DNA from 3 places in the Chryseobacterium sp. JV558 genome. Region 1 is predicted to be linked to each of the others. Evidence: riboswitches for the same ligand, from Rfam matches in the RefSeq annotation. Region 1 holds a riboswitch; each other region holds the start of a gene.

Evidence for each region. A riboswitch is a leader RNA that binds a small molecule or an ion and turns the genes downstream of it on or off. The one in region 1 is predicted to bind cobalamin.
Region 2: linked by a shared signal. The riboswitch ahead of GFU89_RS11630 (TonB-dependent receptor plug domain-containing protein) and the one ahead of metE (5-methyltetrahydropteroyltriglutamate--homocysteine S-methyltransferase) in region 1 are both predicted to bind cobalamin.
Region 3: linked by a shared signal. The riboswitch ahead of GFU89_RS16900 (T9SS type A sorting domain-containing protein) and the one ahead of metE (5-methyltetrahydropteroyltriglutamate--homocysteine S-methyltransferase) in region 1 are both predicted to bind cobalamin.

The regions. Positions count from the first base shown of each region.
Region 1 is NZ_WJHU01000001.1:1,208,647-1,213,751, forward strand. It holds gene GFU89_RS05600 (AraC family transcriptional regulator) at 1-254, shown strand, start outside; gene metE (5-methyltetrahydropteroyltriglutamate--homocysteine S-methyltransferase) at 368-2,671, opposite strand; cobalamin riboswitch at 2,845-3,030, opposite strand; gene GFU89_RS05610 (Lrp/AsnC family transcriptional regulator) at 3,225-3,686, shown strand; gene GFU89_RS05615 (enoyl-CoA hydratase/isomerase family protein) at 3,770-4,552, opposite strand; gene mmsB (3-hydroxyisobutyrate dehydrogenase) at 4,555-5,105, opposite strand, start outside.
Region 2 is NZ_WJHU01000003.1:140,657-145,761, reverse strand. It holds gene GFU89_RS11645 (MbnP family protein) at 1-144, shown strand, start outside; gene GFU89_RS11640 (cytochrome-c peroxidase) at 137-1,186, shown strand; gene GFU89_RS11635 (transporter) at 1,199-2,146, shown strand; cobalamin riboswitch at 2,238-2,423, shown strand; gene GFU89_RS11630 (TonB-dependent receptor plug domain-containing protein) at 2,532-4,565, shown strand; gene GFU89_RS11625 (YncE family protein) at 4,562-5,105, shown strand, end outside.
Region 3 is NZ_WJHU01000004.1:554,226-559,330, forward strand. It holds gene GFU89_RS16895 (esterase-like activity of phytase family protein) at 1-1,214, opposite strand, end outside; cobalamin riboswitch at 1,448-1,641, shown strand; gene GFU89_RS16900 (T9SS type A sorting domain-containing protein) at 1,704-2,807, shown strand; gene clpP (ATP-dependent Clp endopeptidase proteolytic subunit ClpP) at 3,140-3,826, opposite strand; gene dnaG (DNA primase) at 3,940-5,105, opposite strand, start outside.

The DNA of each region.
Region 1 (5,105 bases):
ATGTAGAGCGATTTGCTTATTTGACAGGGAGAAGCCTGTCTGCTTTTAAAAGAGATTTTCAAAAGATATTTGGACTACCACCAAGACAATGGTTGCAACTAAGACGATTAAAGGAAGCTCATTTTTTGCTTACTCAGAAAGGGAGATCGGTTTCTGATATTTATCTGGATCTGGGCTTTGAAAATTTATCCCACTTCTCCTTTGCCTTTAAAAAGCAGTTTGGCTACCCACCGAGTTCATTACAGGCAAAATAACTTAGACTTCATCTAAAAAAATATATCTGAAAGCGAGTATAATCAAAATAACAGATCGTGCCATGAAAATCATAACACGATCTGAATAATTGAATCTAATTATTTAAAGTTTTTTAAAGTGCATATTCTACGGAAGCTTCTTTAGCAGCTGCCACCATTGCTATCAAAGCTTTTTCGGTTTCTTCCCAATGTCTTGTTTTCAGTCCGCAGTCAGGATTTACCCAAAGTTGATTGGCAGGAATAACGTTCTGGGCTTTTCTCAACAGTTCAATCATTTCTTCTTTAGACGGAACTCTTGGGGAATGGATATCGTATACGCCGGGACCAATTTCGTTTGGATATCTGAAGTCTGCAAAAGCATTCAGCAGTTCCATCTGAGAACGGGAACATTCTATGGTAATCACATCAGCATCCATATCAGCAATGTTTTCAATAATATCATTGAATTCCGAATAACACATGTGGGTATGAATCTGAGTGGCATCTTCTATTCCGCTTGCAGAGATTCTGAAAGCTTCTACAGCCCATTTCAGGTAATTCTGCCAGTCGGTTTTTCGTAATGGAAGTCCTTCTCTTATCGCGGGCTCATCAATCTGAATGATTCTGATTCCAGCTTTTTCAAGATCCACAACCTCATCACGGATGGCCAGAGCAATCTGTTTACATGTTTCTGAACGAGGCTGATCATCACGTACAAAAGACCACTGTAAAATTGTAACGGGACCTGTAAGCATTCCTTTTACCCATTTTTCAGTCTGGGATTGAGCGTATTGAGACCAATATACCGTCATCGGCGTGGGGCGGGAAACATCACCAAAGATCACAGGAGGTTTTACACAACGGCTTCCGTAGCTTTGTACCCAGCCATTTTTCGTAAATACAAAACCTTCCAGCTGTTCCCCGAAATATTCCACCATATCGTTACGCTCAAATTCCCCGTGAACCAAAACATCTATTCCTATTTCTTCCTGCCAGTTGATGGTTCTCTGGGTTTCTTCTTTCAATAAGGTATCATACTGCTCTGCCGTAAGCTCTCCTTTTTTGAATTTTGCTCTCCAGCTTCTTACCTCCGTAGTCTGTGGGAATGACCCGATGGTTGTTGTTGGAAATAAAGGAAGTTGCAGTACTTTCTGCTGTTCTTCTTTACGGATTTTGAAGGTATTGATCCTTTGTGCATCTTTTTCAGTAACAGCATTCGCTCTTTGCTTCACCTCATCATTATGGATAAGTGAAGATGTTCTTCTGTTTGCAATTCCTTTTTTATTTTCTTCAAATAAAGCAAGAATCTGTTCATTTTCCGTTCCGGATGCCAGTTCTTTAAGTGTTACCACTTCTGCTACTTTCTGCTTGGCAAAAGCCAGCCAGTTTTTAATTTCCGGATTAAGGGAAGTTTCAAAATCCAGATCACACGGTGAATGAAGTAATGAAGAGGAAGGAGCAATTAAAACTCTTTCAGATCCCAATTTCTCAACTGCTTTTCTGATGAAAGACAAAGATTTTTCAAAATCATTTTTCCAGATATTTCTTCCGTCAACTACTCCTAATGAAAGGCTTAAGCTTTCTGGAACAGCACTCAAAATATCATCCAATTGCTCAGGATTTCTTACCAGATCTATATGCAATACATTCACGGGAAGTGATGCCGCAAGTGATCCGTTATCATTTAATCCTTCAAAATAAGTAGCCACAATCAATTTCAGTTTCGGGAAGCGTTTTCTTATTTCGGCGTAAACAAAATGATATGTTTCTTTTGCTTTCTCCGTTAAATCCAACGCTAAGAAAGGTTCATCAAACTGAATCCACTCTGCACCCTGTTCCTGAAGTTTGGTTAAAATCTCAGTATATACGGAAAGAAGGTTTCCAGCCAGATCCAGTTTATCAAATCCTTCTTCTTTTTCTTTTCCTAACAGCAGATAAGAAACCAGCCCGATGATTACCGGTTTTGCATTGATTCCTGCCTGTTTTGCTCCCGAAAATTCATTAAAAATTTTATCTGAATTCAGTTTAAAATGCTGATTTTTATAAAACTCGGGAACGATATAGTGATAATTGGTATCAAACCATTTCGTCATTTCCATTGCAGTGATATCCAATCCTTCTTTCTGGTATCCTCTTGCCATAGCAAAGTAAAGATCCAGCTCAGAGTTGTTCTTTTTAAGCACTACTTCATGATAACGTGTAGGAATTGCTCCTACCACAAGGCTCATATCCAATACCTGATCATAGTATGAAAAGTCATTACATGGAATAAGGTCTATTCCTGCTTCTTTCTGAATGTTCCAGTTTTGGGTACAGATCGTTCTCCCTGTATTCAGAAGTTCTTCCAAAAGGATTTTACCTGACCAATATTGCTCGCAGGCTTTTTTGAGTTCTCTTTTGCTACCAATACGCGGATAGCCCAGAATGTGAGTTTGCATTTTTAAACTTTTTAATTAAACTTAATGTCAAGCCCTTTTAAAATGCTTCGGAATGTTTTAACGGATAAAATTTCAGGGCTCATGATATAACCAACAACACAATTTCCCTTACAGAGAAAATGTATTCATTCGATATATCATCTGTATGACCCAAAAGCTTCAGACCGCGAAAGCATTGTCAATTCAGTAAAGGCAGGTCTCCTGACTTGTAACAGTTTCCGTCATCCTTCCCGCTTTTGGCAGTGGATATGCAAGGACAGAAACCTTTGTATGTTACTTACAGTTGCGCGACAGCTCGTGATTCTCACACGATTCCCTATTAATTTACGTTATGTAAAGCCTTTCCTGTTTGATGAAGTATCTTTAAAGAACTGTACTTTTACCCATAACATGGTTATCAGTAAAAGTTTTTAATTTTGTGTAAAATTACTAATACAGAATAAAAACACAATCAAACTCAATTAATTAAGCAAAATAAACTTTTAAAAACATAAATAAAAGCATATAATTCTTTACATTTGACTATTATTATAATCTAAAAGAATAATATTCTGTGGAACAACTCGATGATAAGGATGTACAGCTGCTGAGGCTGCTCCAGAAAAATGCAAAACTGACCGTTAAAGAGCTTGCAAAGGAAGTGAACCTCTCCACTTCGCCGGTTTTTGAAAGGGTAAAAAGATTGGAACAGGAAGGATTTGTGAAAAGGTATGCGGCTGTTCTTGATGCTGAAAAGCTCAACCGGGGGTTTACAGTTTTCTGCCAGATCAAGCTGAAAATTCATGACAGATCTGTAGGGTATGATTTTGTAAAAGAAATTTTAGAAATTGAAGAAGTTGCGGAATGCTATAATATTTCCGGAGATTTTGATTTTCTTCTGAAAGTTCAGGTACGGGATATGAAACATTATCAGGATTTTGTATTTAACAAACTGGGATCTGTAGATTCTATCGGGAGTACCCACAGTACATTTGTTATGGCTGAGGTAAAAAACAATCATGGCCTGACCATTTAAGTAATGGAAAAACAGAGAATTGAAAATGGAAGATGATGCTTAAGTTAAACCATGCTATTTTCAATTCTCTATCTTCCAATCCATTAGTTTCCTTTAAAGTCCGGATTTCTTTTTTCTATGAATGCTCCGATGCCTTCATTGTGATCTTCTGTTGTGAACAATTCTCCGAATAAAGCGGCTTCCTGTTTCAATCCGTCTGTGATATGCAGTTCAAATCCTGTATTTAAAGACTGTTTCGCTTTTGCCACAGCTACAGGACCTCTTGCAGCAATTGTTTCTGCCAGTTTTTGAGCTTCGTTCAGTAATTCTTCGGGAGCGAAAACATGGTTGACAAAACCAAAATCTTTACAGGCTTCCGCGGAATAAAATTCTCCAGAGAAAACCATTTCCCTTGCTTTGTATAATCCAATAGCTCTTGGCAAACGCTGGGTTCCGCCAAAACAAGGCAATAATCCCAGTGTTACTTCAGGAAGTCCAAATTTTGCTTTTCCGCTGGCCAGAATAATATCACAGGATAATGCAAGTTCACAACCTCCCCCCAACGCAAAACCATTTACAGCGGCTATCACCGCAAACGGAAGCTCTTCAATAGCGTTAAAAGCGGTCTGTGCAGCAATTGAAAATGCCTCTGCTTCTGCGGGAGTCATCTGCTGCATTGCTTTAATGTCAGCCCCTGCAACAAAAGCTTTTTCTCCGGAACCAGTAATAATTAATACCCTGATATTATTATCTGATTTTATCTGGTCAGCAAATGATTTCAGTTCCTGTAAAACCTGTTCATTCAATGAATTTAAAGCTTGCGGACGATTGATTGTTAACGTTCCAATGTGTCCATTCTGTTGATATAGTAATGTTTCAAAAATCATTTTTAAAGGTCTCTGTTTAGAAATTGAATAATACTTGAAAAGTCTGTTTTTCCGTTTCCTGATTCGCTCCACATTCTGTATAAATTCAATGCGGTATTGCCCAGAGGTGTAGATGTTTTGGTTTCCAAACCTGCTTCTGCGGCCAGCCCAAGATCTTTTGTCATCAGATCAACGGCAAAACCACCGGAATAATTACGGGAAGCCGGAGCATTTTCCATCACTCCCGGATAGGGGTTATACACGTCTAAAGACCAGTTTTTTCCGGAACTCTTCTGCATAATCTCACTTAAAATCTGAGGATTAAGACCATGTTTCACCCCAAGATTGATGGCTTCTGAAGTTCCGATCATATGAATGGCCAGCAACATATTATTACAGATCTTGGCAACCTGTCCTGCCCCGGATTCTCCGGCATGAAATATATTCTGCCCCATACACTTCAGTATCGGCCTGGCTTTTTCGTAGTCTTCCTGTTTACCGCCAACAATAAAGGTGAGCGTACCCGCCTGAGCACCAGAAGTTCCCCCGGAAACAGGGGCATCTATCATTTTGC
Region 2 (5,105 bases), on a different contig from region 1:
GATCTTAACCAGTTCTTGAGTGGAGATAAAGCACTTACTCTTACAACAGCCAATGATATGCTGATGGGTTCAAACCAGCACCTGGTAGATGTTACCAACAATCTTAAGAAAATGTTTAAAGTAGACCACGTTCACAATGATTAATTTTTTTGTTAAAACGATACTGGTTCTGCTTGTATTTCTGTTGAGCTGTATTTCATGCTCTGATGAGGTGATACAGCCGTTGGAAAAAGATGAAGCATATAATCTGCAGTTTCCTTCTTATTTTCCCGAAATGACATTCGATAAATCCATTAATCCGGTGACAAAAAATGGAGTAGAACTGGGGCGGAAACTATTCTATGAAGGAAGACTTTCCAGAAATAATACCATCTCATGCGGGTTCTGCCATATTCAGGAAAATGCTTTTACCCACCACGGGCATACTGTAAGCCATGGCGTAGATGACAGAATCGGAATCAGAAATGCACCACCCATTCAGAATATGGCTTTTTTGAAAAGGTATATGTGGGACGGAGTGATTCATAATCTTAATGAACAGCCCATTAGTCCTATTACAGACGTTAATGAAATGGACAGCTCCATACCGGAAGCGATTTCGAAAATAAAAGATGACCAGAAGTATAAAAGACTTTTCCGAGAAGCTTATGGAGACGAAACCATTACCGGAGAACGAATTCTGAAAGCTTTATCTCAGTTTATGGCTTCACTGATTTCTGCAGATTCAAAATATGACAGATTCAAACAGGGAAAGGAACAATTGACTTCAACCGAATCTCAGGGAATGGCATTATTCGGGCAAAAATGTGCCTCTTGTCATAGCGGAGAACTGTTTACTGATGAAAGTTTCCGGAATACAGGAATGTATTATAATACGGAATTCAAGGATGCAGGGCGTTACAGAGTGACCCTAAATCAGGTAGATTGGATGAAATTCCGGGTTCCGAGTCTAAGAAATGTAGAATATACAGCTCCTTACATGCATGATGGAAGGTTTTACACCCTAGATGCGGTACTCAACTTCTATTCAGATCAGGTAGAAGATAATACCAATCTTGACCCACAGCTGAAACAGAACGGTCATATAGGAATTGCCATGAACAGTCAGGAAAAACAATCAATTATAGCATTCCTGAAAACCCTGTCTGATAAAAGTTTTATATCCAATCCAAAATTTGCAGAATAATTTATAGAAAACATGAAGAAGATTATATTCATACTAAGTTTAATCCTGTTTAATCAGTATCAGGCGAAGACCATTAGAGACAGCGTTTATATTTCTCCGGAAACCTTTAGCAGGTTTGATTTTGATGATGATTGTGACGCTTGCGGTTGTGCTGCAGGAAACGGATCATCCGGCTTCGAGTCTTTATTGAATCCACAGTTTATAGGGATCAAATACTTTGCACAGCATTACAAAGCAAAGGAGAACCTATTTGTAAAAGACCTTACACAGGATCAGTATTTCAATACCCTGCAGATTTGGGGGAAAATTCCCTTAACTAATAAGCTGAGTGTATATGCAAGTCTGCCCTTCCATTTCCATGAAAAGAAAACCATGCAGGGAGATATTAAAATCAATGGAATTGGCGATCTGAACCTGATGGGAATTTACCAGCTGATGAGTTCTAAAGATAATTCCCATCACCTGAGTGGAGGTTTGGGCGTAAAAATTCCTTTGGGAAAATTTGACGAAAAAGGAATCTCCGGTGTCAATCCGAGTTTTCAGCTCGGAACCGGAAGCTGGGATTATCAGGCTGCTTTGAATTATAAATTTCAGAAAAATAAAGTAGCCGTATTGGTCAATACAGATTATACCATAAAAACGGAAAATAAGAAAAACTACCGTTTCGGAAATCAGTGGAACTATGCTGCAACAGGTTTTTATCAGGTTGCAGGAAATGAAAAATCTATCTTTTCTGTAAAAACAGGAGTTCAGGGAGAAGTCTATGCTCAGAATAAACAGTTCGATGAAGCTTTACCCAATACTGCAGGAAGTGCGTTGTATGGGAAATTAGGATTTGAAGCTTCTTATAAAAAACTGAGTTTGGGAAGTGAACTCATGCTTCCTATGTACACCCGCTTGGCAGGAGGAGACATTGAAGCAAAATCCAGGTTCAGTATTTTCCTGAATATCGGAATTTAAAATAAACTCTCTTTTTAATACTGTTAAAGCTCCTTCGGGGGCTTTAATTGTTTCTGAATCATGATTTTAATTGGGGGTTAGGAATAATTTTTTATCTTTGCCGAAATTTGGTGAGCCCTAAAAAGCTCTTAAAAGGGAATCCGGTGAAAATCCGGAACAGACCCGCTGCTGTAAGCTCCACACCAAAGTTTTTGAAAAATATATCCACTGTTTTTTAATGGGAAGGATTTCAAAAATGGAGTAAGTCAGAAGACCTGCCAGACCATAATCGTTTGACGCTTTCGTGGAATAAAGCTTAGGACATCAATGATTCTGTGCAGTGACAGCTGTGCTTTGTCGTTGTTTTCTTACATCCATTAGCGTCATCATTATCCTAAATGAGCTAATGGCGGCAAAACTGACTACTTCTACAATTCATAAAGCTGTTTTCACAATACTGGTGATCGCATCTCAGCTTTTATATTCCCAAAAAAAGAAAAATGATACGCTGAAGGAAGAATCCATCAAGGTGATCAGTCTCTACAAAAAGAACTTTAAGGAAATCGTTCCGGCACAAACATTACAGGGAGAAGAGCTGGAAAGACTGAACAGTCATTCCGTTGCGGATGCTCTTCGGTATTTTTCCGGAGTTCAGATCAAAGACTACGGTGGTATGGGTGGTCTGAAAACCATTAACGTCCGAAGTCTTGGAAGCCAGCATGTAGGTGTTTTCTATGACGGAATTCAACTGGGAAATGCACAGAATGGGCTTGTTGACCTCGGAAGATATTCATTGGACGATCTTGAAGAAATATCATTGTATAATGGTCAGAAAAGTGAGATTTTCCAGCCTGCAAAAGATTTCGGCTCTTCGGGATCTATCTACTTACAGCCTAAAATACCAGTATTTAAAGGAACAAGGAAAACCAACCTTGTGATAAGAGCCAAAAGTGCCTCCATTGATCTTTTTAATCCATCATTCCGATTAGAGCAGAAAGTATCAGACAGGGTTTCTGCCAGTTTCAGTGCCGAATTTATGCAAAGTGATGGAATCTACAGGTTTCGATATGCTAAAAAATATCCTGATGGGCAGCAGGCTTATGATACCATTGCAAAAAGACAGGATTCGGATATTAAAGCAAAACGCTTTGAAACTTCCTTAAACGGAACTTTAAATAACGGAAGCTGGAACATCAGAGGTTATGGTTATATTTCAGACCGTGGAATGCCGGCTCCTATTGTGAATGGCCGTTTTGGTGGAAGAGGAGCGAGACTTTCCGATGAGAATTATTTTATACAGGCCAACCTGAGAAAAAAGTTGTTCCCAAAATTTGAAACACAGCTGAAAGCAAAATTTGCCTACGATTATACCCATTTTATGGATACAGTCCGTTCTCAGTCTATTATGTATACAGATAATGTGTACATCCAAAGAGAGGTTTATCTTTCCTCATCCAATGTCTATTCTATCACTCCCAATTGGGATGTCAGCCTGAGCGGAGATTTTCAGTACAATAATCTGGATGCCAACCTGGATAACTTTTCTTATCCTACACGCTATACAACATTAGTCGCTTTAGCTACAACTTACCAGTGGAACAGGTTGAAAATTCTGGGAAGCCTTTTAGGAACATTTACCTTTGAAGAAGTAAGAAAAAACAAAAGGCCCGGAGACAGCAGAGAATGGACACCTGCAGTATTTATGAGCTATCAGCCTGAAATCATTCCTGAGCTTACCCTCAGAGCTTTCTATAAAAGAATTTTCCGACTGCCTACTTTCAATGACCTTTATTATACCAATATAGGAAATACTTACCTGAAACCGGAATTTACCAATCAGTATGATGTTGGATTTACTTACCAGAAGAATTATAATGACCATTTCTTTAAATCCTTTTATGCTAAAGTAGACGGCTACTACAACAAAGTACAGGACAAAATTGTCGCAGCTCCTAACGGAAGTATGTTCCGTTGGCTGATGATGAACCTTGGATTGGTAGAAATCATTGGTACTGATGTAAACGTTCAGGCAGAAATGCAGTTAGGAAAAGTAAAACTGAGGCCATTATTTTCTTACACCTACCAAAGTGCAAGAGATATGACAGATCCGGAAGATACATTCTACAAAAATCAGATTCCTTATACGCCATGGCACAGTGGTTCATTTACCCTGATGGCAGATTACAAAGACTGGAGTTTCAATTACAGTGCGATGTATGTAGGAAAACGCTATGATGTGAACCAGGATAATATCCAATACAATTATGTACAGCCTTGGTACACTCATGATCTGTCTGTTCAGAAAAAAATCAACTGGGCGAATCATCAATTTAAAGTAAGCCTTGAGATGAATAATATCTTCAACCAATATTATGATGTGGTCATCAACTATCCAATGCCGGGAAGAAACTTTAAACTTATTCTAAACTTCACCTTATGAGAAAACTAAACTTTTATTTTCTGTTTCTTGTATTAGCTTTTCTTACTTCATGCCGTACAGATGATGTCATTGTCCGTCAGGAAGTGGTGGAAGGACTTCCCTCAGAAAATACAGCCATAAAAGGCTTTTATATGCTGAACGAAGGGAATATGGGAAGCAACAAATGTACACTGGATTTTTTTGATTATACCAAAGGAACCTACTACCGGAACATCTATGCGGAAATTAACCCCAACGTGGTAAAAGAACTGGGAGATGTAGGAAATGATATCAAAGTCTACGGAAGCAAACTGTATATCGTGGTCAATGTTTCCAACAAAATTGAAGTTCTGGATGCGAAAACAGCCAAACGAATTACTTCTATTCCGCTGCAAAACTGCAGATATCTAGCCTTCAAAGATGGGAAAGCGTATGCCAGCAGCTATGCAGGTCCGGTAGATATTAACCCTAAAGCACCCAAGGGAAAAGTAGTGGAAATTGATACCACCTCCCTTTCTATCAATCGTGAAGTAACGGTAGGATATCAGCCGGAAGAAATGG
Region 3 (5,105 bases), on a different contig from region 1:
AGAATTTTAGCCTTAGGGTTTCCGTTTCCATCATCCACTACTCCAAAGTCATCATCATTGAAAACAGCCAGTTTATTATTTCCTAAATAAACAATTCCCTCAAACTTATCATGTTCGTAGCCCAGCTTTGCAACCAGATCTACGGCCAATGTTTTTGAAACAGCCTTTATCCCGGCATTGGTAATTTCGTCCCATGAACACTGTTCTAAGGCCTTACCATTAATTTTCATTCCGTCAACCGCATTAATATCAGTTCCATTCACATCCGAAGCATTGCTCAGGTTGATTCTGTATACTTTTTTAATTCCTCCCTGAGATCCGAAATTTCCATCTCTTTCAATCACCAGGAATTCATTATTACTTAAGGCTGTAATATCACAAACTGAATCGGAAGCTCCTCCATCCTGCTTGTATAAAAACTGTTTGGTCTGCCCTGTAACAGTATCAAATGTTACAATTCTCGTCAAAGTAGTATTGGTAGCCAATGCTTTGCTGGGTACATACATCATTGACTGTATGGTTCCTACCAATGTTCTTCCATCGGGTGTAATAGCAAGTCCTTCCATCCCTCTGTTCGCTCTTCTTTTGGCTAAAACAGCAGGTAATTTTCTTGGTCCTGTATTTACGCCAATCGGGCTTATTCTTTCCATCTCCATTCCGTCTGCACTATAATGCACGATGTGTGGCCCGTATTCATCAGAAACCCAGAATGTACCGTCTGCCGCTGCTACAATACTTTCACTGTCTAATCCGTATTTATCCGTCCCTAAAACATTTCCGGAAGCATCATAGGCTATTTCTCCGGTACTTCCCATTCCTGCAGGGTTTGGTAATCCTGTAATAGGCTGTCCTGATGGGTTTTTAAGCTTAATATATTTGATCACTTCTATATTTCCATCAGCATTGATTTTAAAGTGCATAATGGTTGGCGTAAAGTTAGGGGTAAGAAATTTTTTCCCATTCTGGAAGTCAGTATTAGGTCCTCTATCTGTAATGACATAGAATTCACCTTTTCTTGTAGGGTGAGCGGCTGCTCCAGAACCAAATCCACCATTGATAACATCTACTCCGTTTATCGTAGCCAGTTTTGTAAATGGAAATTCCTGAGGCAGTTTGGAATAATTAATATCCTGATTAATTATTGTAGAATCAGCCTCACTGTTGCATGAAGCTAATACTGCCAGCACTGCAACAGACAATAGTAATTTTTTCATATTCACTTTTATGGCTGCGAAAATAGAGATTGATTATAAACTGATCTTGAATATAATGATAATTCTATTTTAACAATAGAATTGCAAAATGAATTGAATATAAACAGAAAAACAGAAGATTTTAAAATAGAAATCCAGCAATCTAACTCAATTATTAATTAATATGAAAATCAACTTTTTAAGCATCTCAGAAAAAAGATAATTCACAAAACGGACTCACAAATTTATATGATATATTTGCAGCGTTTTAAGGCTGAACATTGTTCATTAATAGGGAATCAAGTGAGAATATTATTCAAATCTTGAGCTGTACCCGCAACTGTAAACTGTTTGAACTTACAGCATAATCATACCACTGGAGCTAAAAATCCGGGAAGGAAGCTGTAAGATGTGAGCCAGGAGACCTGCCTTAAAATACTGACTTTAGAGGAAATTTTGTTTTCTTTTAAAGATAAGTTTCGGGAGTAAAACTTTAATTTAAATTATATCATGAGAAAAATCTATTTTTTTTTCTTGCTGCTTTGTATGCAGTTATTGTCAGCCCAATTCACAGAAAATGACATTAAATTTTGGGTAGGAACCGGTTCTAAAAAGGCTTATTTCATTGCAGATTTTAATGACAACAGCACTCCCAATTCTTATGCATGGGGATACCGCTTTGATAGCAATGATTTAACAATGGAAGATCTTATTAATGCTATTGTGGCTGCAGAACCCAAAATGCAGGTTGACATTCCTACAGGATATCTTTCTATTCTGAATTATAATCATCACACCTCCACTATTGATGACAGCTGGATAACATGGTCCGGATCCAATGCATCAACCATGACATGGAACAATGGTGTAGGTTATACTCCTTTGGTTGACGGAAAATGGTATGGAGCTTCATACGGTCTTGATCATTACGACACCCCTCCTTCAACTCCCGTTGCAGCTTACAGCTCTTCATGGTACGCACCATCTCAGGTTACCAACTGGGTAGGAACAGGAAGCAATAAAAGCCTTGTGGTGATTGATTTCGGAACTGATAATGCCAATGGTGCCAATTCTTTCGTTTTCGGAATTAAATATAACGGGAGTATCACTGCTGACCAGGCTTTACAACTGATCCAGACTCAGGTTTCATATTTTAATTTTACATCGGCTAACAATCAGATTTCAAATTTATCATTAAATTCATTCACAGGGAATGCTTCCGGATCAGACAGCTGGAAGTTATATAAAGGAAAAGATTTGTCAAGCTGGCAAACGAAAGCTAATCTTTCTCAGATTCAATTGAACAACGATGATTGGTTGGGATTAAGTTTTGGCCAAAGAAGACCATTTACTCCAAGTGAAGCACAATTAACCTTGGGTATTTCTTCTGTTACAAAGAAAAAATTCATTATTTATCCTAATCCGGCAAGTGATTTCATTCAAATTGAAACAACTGAGAAACTAAAAGAAGTGAATATTTATTCAGCTACAGGACAAAAGGTACTAACTTCTCAGGAGTTAAAGATTCCTATCCGGGCTTTATCTTCAGGAGTTTATTTTGTTGAGATTAAAACAAATGGTGGTTCAACGATACATAAGATGGTTAAGAAATAAAGAAAAGCGCCTTTTAAAGGCGCTTTTTTCATGAGGATATGTGGGGGAAAACCACCCCGTCAAAAATTCTTTGAATTTTCGCCACCCCTCCAAAGGATGGGAATTCTTATTTCTTCAGTTGGGAATATGATCTTTATAGATTCATCTTAAGTATTTCTTCATGATTGATTGCGGCTAGATTTCTACGGAATGACAAACTGTATGGATAAACCATTATTCCAATTGTGTCATTCCGTAGGAATCTGAATAGTCAATACAGTTCAAAATCCATAATTACTTCAACAAAAAAAACCGCACCAGATAGGTGCGGTTTCTTATGATTTTACAATCAATTATTTTTTCTCAGTAGACCTTTGCAAAACCTCATCTACCATTCCGTAGCCTTTCGCTTCTTCAGAAGTCATCCAGTAATCTCTGTCAGAAGATTTTTCTACCCACTCATACGTTTGTCCTGAGTGGTGACCAATGATTTCATAAAGTTCCTGCTTCAATTTCAGCATCTCTCTCAAGTTGATCTCCATATCAGAAGCAACTCCCTGAGCACCTCCTGAAGGCTGGTGAATCATTACTCTTGAGTGCTTAAGCGCAGAACGTTTTCCTTTTTCTCCAGCAACCAATAATACAGCTCCCATTGAAGCAGCCATACCTGTACAGATTGTCGCTACATCCGGCTTAATAATCTGCATGGTGTCATAAATACCCAACCCTGCATAAACGCTTCCACCAGGAGAGTTGATATAGATTTGAATATCTTTTGACGGGTCTGCACTTTCTAAGAATAAAAGCTGAGCCGTAACGATATTTGCAACCTGATCATCAATACCTGTACCCAGGAAGATAATTCTGTCCATCATCAAACGAGAGAAAACATCCATCTGAGCAACGTTTAATCTTCTTTCTTCCATGATGTACGGAGTAAGATTCGTTGGGCCATACATTCCCATATACTGATCGGTAACCAAACCGTTGTTTCCTAAATGTTTTACAGAGAAATCTCTGAAATCTTTTTTAATGTCCATATTTCTATTATGTATTATTTTTTATACTATTCTCGAAGTTTAAATTACAATATTTATTCCTAAAATTTTATAGGACTTTTTGTCACAGAATATCAAAAAAACTGACTTAAAAACTATCTTTTTCTATCGCCATAGATTCCTTTGATGGGCGAATATTCGATGATATTACTCAATCGCATGGAAGCCTGTTTCAATAAGGTAATTTTTTTGATAAGCTCATAATATTTCCCTTCATCTGTGGTACTGTACTGATCAAGATCTTTAGCCGTTTCCGTGATTAAATAATCAATATACCTGTATTTATGCAATAAAACATCTCCCTGGATCTGATCTGCCACTTTATCTCCATAATTGGGAGGATAAATATTTCTGGAAGCCCAGTTTTCAAGATCATCCAGCGGAATCAAAGCATCCACCACCTTCGTGGTAATCTCTTCATCCATAAAAGATACAAAAAAGTTTCCACTTCTAAGCTCATCTTTCTGAATTCCCTCTCTAACCTGGGTGATAATGATTTCATTGCCTTTGACTAAAAACGTATACTGTTCTTCTTCAAAATGATGAAGAATTTCTTCAATTACTGTAATCTGATATTCTTCACCTTGTTCATTTCTACGTTTCAGAATAATATCCCCAAATGCCAGCATGTGTTCAACAAGTTTATTCTCCATAAACAGTACATCAAACAGGAAAGGATCTTCTTTTTCTTTTTCAAGAGGAACAATCTCCATCTTTGGAGCTGCTTTCTCCTTTTGCTGCTGTTGAACGTGATGGGTCTGATTCTGTGTGATCTGCTTCTGAACATCCAGTTCATTGAAAAGACTCTGCTCAGAAAGCCCGAATTTATTGGAAACCTCTTTAAGGTAAACTTCTCTTTTCAGTGCATTCTGTACAAAAGAAACAGATTTTACGATATCCCTTATCGCTTCTGCTTTTTTAATAGGGTCATTACCAACATCCTTCAACAGAATTTCCGCTTTGAAGTCGATGAAATCCATCGCTTCATTTTCGATGTACTTTTCTACGTATTCCTGCGGATGTTTTCTGGCGAATGAATCCGGGTCATCTCCATCAGGGAAAAGCAATACACGGATATTCATTCCTTCCGTAAGCAACATATCAATGCTTCGGAAACTGGCTTTAATACCGGCATTATCACCATCAAAAAGAATGGTTACGTTTTCCGTAAGCCTTTTGATCAGTTTGATCTGCTCTGTAGTCAAAGACGTTCCGGAGCTGGCCACCACATTTTCAATTCCGGACATATGAAGTGAAATTA